2 regions of the Kitasatospora sp. NPDC052868 genome follow, and region 1 is predicted to be linked to the other one. Evidence: riboswitches for the same ligand, from Rfam matches in the RefSeq annotation. Region 1 holds a riboswitch; the other holds the start of a gene.
What was found. Region 1 has a riboswitch for glycine ahead of gcvP (aminomethyl-transferring glycine dehydrogenase). Riboswitches for the same ligand answer to the same signal wherever they lie in the genome.
Positions count from the first base shown of each region.

Region 2: linked by a shared signal. The riboswitch ahead of gcvT (glycine cleavage system aminomethyltransferase GcvT) and the one ahead of gcvP (aminomethyl-transferring glycine dehydrogenase) in region 1 are both predicted to bind glycine.

Region 1 covers NZ_JBITZW010000045.1:13,939-17,335, reverse strand. The annotation lists gene gcvP (aminomethyl-transferring glycine dehydrogenase) at 1-1,448, opposite strand, end outside; glycine riboswitch at 1,688-1,791, opposite strand; gene ACIGZJ_RS36525 (PRC and DUF2382 domain-containing protein) at 2,014-3,363, shown strand.
Region 2 covers NZ_JBITZW010000003.1:457,784-461,180, reverse strand. The annotation lists gene ACIGZJ_RS08415 (enhanced serine sensitivity protein SseB C-terminal domain-containing protein) at 1-242, opposite strand, end outside; gene ACIGZJ_RS08410 (enhanced serine sensitivity protein SseB) at 390-1,172, opposite strand; glycine riboswitch at 1,473-1,578, shown strand; gene gcvT (glycine cleavage system aminomethyltransferase GcvT) at 1,807-2,928, shown strand; gene gcvH (glycine cleavage system protein GcvH) at 3,075-3,397, shown strand, end outside.

The DNA of each region.
Region 1 (3,397 bases):
GGGTGGGTCAGGTACTCGTCCTCGCGCAGCAGCGCGGCGGGCAGCGCGTCGGCGCTCTCCGCCACCTCGACGCCCTGGACGCCGAACGCGGCCCAGACGCCGGCCAGGTGCTCGCGGGTGGTGGTCTCGTCGGTGGAGACGGAGATCCGGTCCGCGCCGTCCTGGAACACGTTGATGCCGTTGGCCCGGGCGGCCTCGGCGATCTCGGCGGCACGGCCGGGGACGACCGCGGTGACGGTGTCGAAGAACTCGCCGTGCAGCAGCTCGACACCGCCGGCCCGCAGGCCCTCGGCGAGCGCGGCGGCGTAGCGGTGGGTGCGGCGGGCGATGTCCGCCAGGCCGTCCGGGCCGTGGTAGACGGCGTACATGGAGGCCATCACGGCGAGCAGCACCTGGGCGGTGCAGATGTTGCTGGTGGCCTTCTCGCGGCGGATGTGCTGCTCACGGGTCTGCAGCGCCAGGCGGTAGGCGCGGTTGCCGTCGACGTCGACGGAGACGCCGACCAGGCGGCCGGGCAGCGAGCGGGCGTACTCGGCGCGGACCGACAGGTAGCCGGCGTGCGGGCCGCCGAAGCCCATCGGGACGCCGAAGCGCTGCGAGGTGCCGCAGGCGATGTCGGCACCGAGCGAACCCGGGGACTTCAGCAGGGTCAGCGCCAGCAGGTCGGCGGCGACGGCGACGATCGCGCCGAGGCCGTGGGCCTGCTCGATGACGGGGGCGAGGTCGCGCACCACGCCGGTGGCGCCCGGGTACTGGAGCAGCAGGCCGAAGACGCCGCGCTCGGCGATCTCGGCCGGGATGCCCGCGGAGAGGTCGGCGACGACGACCTCGACACCGGTCGGCTCGGCACGGGTCTGGATCACCGCGACGGTCTGCGGCAGGGTCTCGGCGTCGACCAGGAAGACACCGCCCTTGACCTTGGTGACACGGCGGGCCAGGGCCATCGCCTCGGCGGCCGCGGTGCCCTCGTCCAGCAGCGAGGAGCCGGAGGTGGGCAGACCGGTCAGGTCGGAGACCAGGGTCTGGAAGTTGATCAGCGCTTCCAGGCGGCCCTGCGAGATCTCCGGCTGGTACGGCGTGTAGGCCGTGTACCAGGCCGGGTTCTCCAGGACGTTGCGCAGCACCACCGGCGGGGTGAAGGTGCCGTAGTAGCCCAGGCCGATCATCGGCTGGAGCACCCGGTTGCGGCCGGCCAGCTCGCGCAGCTCGGCGAGGACCTGGGCCTCGCTGCGGCCGGCGGGCAGGTCCAGGGCGGTGATGGAGCGGATCGCGTCCGGCACGGCGGTGGCGGCGAGCTCGTCCAGGGAGCCGTAGCCGACGTGGGCCAGCATCTTCTCCTGCGCGGCGGCGTCGGGGCCGATGTGGCGGTTCTCGAAGGGACTGGCCAGCTCAAGCTCGGTGAGGGTCGGGACGCTGGTGGGGCGTCCCGCGTTCGGCTGGGCGTTCATGTGGTCGAGGCCTCCTGGTCACGGACCGGCGGGGGTACGCGCGCCGGGCGGCTTAGCCGCTGTGGACAACAGCGGATCGACCTGGGCGGGCGGACCCGACAGGCCTCCCCCTCTGTCATCGGGACCTGAGAGCTTCGCCCGCGCGGTGCGCTGTGGGCGCCCCGCCGGCTTGCACCGTCGGTGAGGGTGGTGGCCGTCGGCTCCCTCGCCGGCGGTCCTGCCCTGCTTTCCAGAGTGACCTATCCCACACGGTACGGATGCCTGAGAGATTCCGGGGAGGAGTTGCTCCTTCGGCGCCCCGACCAGCGACTTCCGCTCTCGGGGACTCTCCCGAGCGGGCTCGGCGGTCGCGCCCAGGGTACCAGCGGGAAGCCCTCCGTTCACGGGTGCGTCAGGTCACTCGCAGAGTTCGCGCATGACCCGGACGGCGCAGCGGGTGGCCCGTCCGGCCCCGCCCGGGTCGCGGGTGTCCGCTTCATGCCTTTTGGTGTGAAGTGGCGGATGGGAAGGGCGCTCCAGCCGCCGACCTGCGGGAGTTCCGCAGGAGCAGCGACTGGAGGAAAGCGTGCAGACCGATATCGACCCCCGGGACCTGATCGGCCACAAGGCGGTCGACCGCAATGGAGACAAGATCGGCACGGTCGACGAGGTGTACCTGGACGACGCCACCGGCCAACCGGAGTGGGCCGCCGTCCGTACCGGCATCTTCGGGCGGGACGCCTTCGTCCCGCTGACCACGAGCGAGTTCTCCGGCGACGAGCTGCGGGTGCCGTACGACAAGTCGCTGGTGAAGGAGTCGCCGGACTTCGGCGTGGGCCAGCACCTGTCACCCGCCCAGGAACTCCAGCTGTACCGCTACTACGGGCTGGACACCCCGCTGGACGGCAGCCCGGCCGCGGGGGACGGCTCCGGCTCCCAGCCGGCCGACCTGGACTTCGGCTCCGTCCCGGCGGCGGATTCGACCACGGGCCGCGCGACCGGAACGGCCGCGGCCGCAGGCGCCGCGGCGGGCGCGGCGGCCGCCACCAGCACGGCGTCCGACCCGGCGCCGTCGCCGACCCCGCCGACGGCCCCGCCCGTGACCCCGCCCCCGGCCGCGGCGCCGGTCAAGCCGCTCGCCTTCCACTCGGCGGAGAGCACGACCCCGAGCTCCCCCACCATCCCGGCGGCCGACCTCGGCAAGCCGTCCGAACCCGCCACGGAGGCCAACGTGCGGACCGTCAGTACCGCCGCACCCGAGACCCGGGCGCCGAGCAGCTCGGCGCCCGCCGCCCCGGTCGTCCCCGCCACCCCGGTCGGCACCCCGAGTGCCGCGCCCTCCACCACCCCGGCCGCCACCGGCGGCCCGGCCGCGTCCGCGCCCAGCGGCCCGGTGGAGATCACCTGCCGCGAGGAGCGCCTGGACATCATCACCGAGTGGCACGTCCTGGGCACCGCCAAGCTGCGCAAGTACGTGACCAGCGAGCCGGTCGAGCGCCGCGTCCCGGTGGTGCGCGAGCGGGTCCGGGTCGAGCGGATGCCGGTCGGCGATGCCGAGCGGGCGGCGCTCAGCGACAAGGACATCGCCGAGGCCGTCGAGGAGGTCACCCTGCGCGAGGAGCGCCCGGTGGTCCGCAAGTACCTGGCGCCGATCGAGCGGGTCCGCCTGGTCGTCGAGCGGTACACCTCCGAGGAGGTGATCCGCGACGAGCTGCGCCGCGAGCACGTCGAGGTGCACGACAACACCGCGACCACCTCGACCCCCGCCCCCTCGACCGCGCACACGCCGCCGCCCATGCATTCGACCCCCTCGGACGCGCTCTCCTCGACGACGTCGACCTCACCCTCGTCGCCCCCGTCCTCGTCCTCCTCCCCCTCCCCGCTCGCCTCGGTGGCCGACGCGACCCGGCCGGCCCCGCTGAGGCCGCTCGCCTGACCCGCTCTCACCAGGGACCCCGGACCGCCACGGT
Region 2 (3,397 bases), on a different contig from region 1:
CCGTGGCCGCTGATCTCCATGTTTCCGTACTGGGCGTCCTGGCTGCCGGGCGTGCCGTGCCAGAGCAGCATCCAGACCTGGCCCGCGGCGAGCGCCTGCAGCAGCGCCTCGTACGCCTCGTAGCGCTCCGGACCGACCTCGCGCAGGGCGCGCTCCAGCGCACCCGGATCCGCGCCGGGGCGCCCGGCGGAGGACTGGCCCCAGGGCCCCGGTGCACCGCCCGCTACCGCTCCCGCACTCATGCGCCCACCTCGCTGCGCCTCTTCTTCTCTCACCTGCCGCCGGCCCGGCGGGTGTCTGCACGCACCCTATGGGGCGCCACCGACCGCCGCCACGCCGACGTGCCTACAAGGGGCCCTCCTCCCCCGTGGCGGGTGAGGAGGGACGCGTCACATCCGGGCGTAGAACGGCCGGACCCGGTTGAGCATCCACTCGACGACGGGATCGTCCGCGAGGTCGAGCAGTACGAGGTGGACGCCCCCGGGCAGCGGCGCGGTTCCCAGCGCGCGGCCGAGCGCCTCGTTCACGGCGGCCGGTGCGACCGGGGCGCCCTGGTCCAGCTGCACGCCGATGAACATCACCGTCGGCTCGCCCTCGACGCTGGCCAGCGCGCGGCGGGCGGTCAGCACCCCGGGCAGGACGGCCAGCTCGGCCCGGCAGGCGGCCAGGAAGGCCTCCGGGTCCTCGCCCGCCACCGGCTCCCGCAGCGCCACCCGGCCGCCGGTCGGCCCGTCCGGGGCCTCCCAGCGGTCCTCGCGCGGGCCGCGCCGCAGCTCCGCCACGCCCTGCGGCGGGACGGGGATGCCGACCGGCGCCTCGGGGTTCACCGCGATGCCCACGCCGAGCGGCAGGCCCCGGGCGAACTCCCAGACCGGCGCGACCGCGAAGGCCATCCCGGGCGCCTGCCGCAGGAACACCTCCTGCGAGGAGAACACCGGCACGTAGGGGTCGCCGGCCAGCTCGATCGTCGGCAGGTCCAGCGCCTGGCCCTGCGGGTCGGCCCCGGACGGCAGCGGGATCCACACCTGGCTGCGGGCGAGCACCTCGAACACCCGGGGGGTCGCGCCCGGATCACCGAGCGCGGCGCTGAGCACCTGCTCCAGCTCGTTGGCCGGCCATCCGCCGCCCGGTGGCGCCGCCTCCGGGCCGCCCCACCCCTGCTGCTGCTCCACCGGGTACCCCATGCGCCCTGTACCGCCCTACTGGCTCGTCGACGCGTGCAGCCTAGCGCCCCGCGGACGAGCCGAAGGGGCGCGCCGGTGCCGAAAGCGAAGAGCGACAAGCGACCGACCAAGGAGGGAGCGCCGCAGCGATGAACGTCGACGCCGGGTCCGAGCGCCCCGGAGGCGAGTCGGGCGCCAGGCGAAGGGGCCCTCCCCCTCCCCCCTCTCCCGCGTGGGGCACAGACGTGCCATGATGTGCGCGTCTCCGCGTGTTTTCCGCCGGAGGCCCCTAACTCCATACCGGCCGCTCGAACCCGCGCGGGAGAGCCCGGAGTACCCCGAGAGGCGGTACAGCCGGCGCCGAAGGAGCAAGTCCTCCCCGGAATCTCTCAGGCACCCCTACCGCACGGGTTAGGCACATCTGGAAAGCGGAACACGGCCCTGCCGTGCGCCCACCCACGGTGCAAGCCGCCATGCTGTCCTGTTAGCTGTAAGAGCTGCGGGCCCGCGTGCGGTGAAGCTCTCAGGTTCGACGACAGATGGGGAGGCCCTGCCGCCGCATGCCCGCGCGCAGGCCGTGCCCCCGAGCGGGACCGGTCCGGCGTGCGCACCCCTGAGTGCCCAGACCGAGGAGTTCCAGGCCATGTCGTCCCTCCGCCTCACCGCGCTCGACGCGCTGCACCGCGCCCTCGGCGCGACGATGACCGACTTCGCCGGCTGGGACATGCCGCTGCGCTACGGCAGCGAGCGCGAGGAGCACCTCGCCGTCCGCACCAAGGCCGGTCTGTTCGACCTCTCCCACATGGGCGAGATCACCATCACCGGCCCGCAGGCCGGCGAGATGCTGGACCACGCGCTGGTCGGCTTCGTCTCCGCGCTCGGCGTGCTGCGCGCCCGCTACACCATGATCTGCGCCGAGGACGGCGGCATCCTGGACGACCTGATCGTCTACCGCCTGCGCGAGGACGCCTTCCTGGTCGTCGCCAACGCCTCCAACGCCCAGCTGGTCCTGGACGAGCTGATCGGCCGCGCCAAGGGCTTCGACGCCGTCGTCACCGACGACCGCGACACCTACTCGCTGGTCGCCGTCCAGGGCCCCGAGGCCACCGCGATCCTGGCCGCCACCACCGACGCCGACCTGGCCGGCCTCAAGTACTACGCGATCCTCCCGGCCCAGGTGGCCGGCCGCGAGGTGCTGCTGGCCCGCACCGGCTACACCGGCGAGGACGGCTTCGAGATCTTCTGCGCCCCCGGCGACGCCGAGCGGATCTGGACGGCGCTGACCGAGGCCGGTTCGGACCGCGGTCTGATCGCCTGCGGCCTGTCCTGCCGCGACACGCTGCGCCTGGAGGCCGGCATGCCGCTGTACGGGCACGAGCTCTCCACCGAGCTGACCCCGTTCGACGCGGGCCTGGGCCGGGTGGTGCGCTTCGACAAGACCACCAACGAGGGCGCGTTCATCGGCCGCAAGGCGCTGGAGAAGGCCGCCGCCGAGGCCGAGGCCAACCCGCCGCGGGTGCTGGTCGGCCTGGTCTCCGAGGGCAAGCGCGTCCCGCGCGCCGAGTACACCGTGGTCTCCGCGGACGGCGAGCCGATCGGCCGGATCACCTCCGGCGCGCCCTCCCCCACCCTGGGCAAGCCGATCGCGATCGCCTACGTGGACGCGGCGCACTCCGCCCCGGGCACCACCGTCGCGGTGGACGTGCGCGGCAAGCACGAGCCGGTCCAGGTCGTGGCGCTGCCCTTCTACAAGCGCGCCCGCTGATCCACCGGCGCGCCCGCTGAGGCTGGTTTCCGGCGGGCCCGCCGAGGCCTGGTTTCCGGCCCGCACATTTCCACAGATCATCGTCGAAGCCGTCCGCCCGGCGGCCCGCTTCGCCGTACCCGCTTCCCATCCTGGAGAATGACGCCATGAGCAACCCCCAGCACCTGCAGTACACCAAGGAGCACGAGTGGCTGACCGCCGCCGAGGCCGGTGTCTCGACGATCGGCATCACCAAGCACGCGGCCGACGCCCTCGGTGACATCGTCTACGTGCAGCTTCCCGAGGTCGGTGACACGGTGACCGCGGGTGAGACCTGTGGCGAGCTCGAGTCCACCAAGTCGGTCAGCGACCTGTACTCGCCGGTCACCGGTGAGGTCGTCGAGGCCAACCAGGCCGTTCTCGACGACTTCTCGCTGGTCAACAGCGACCCCTTCGAGGGCGGCTGGCTGTTCAAGGTGCGCGTCGAGGC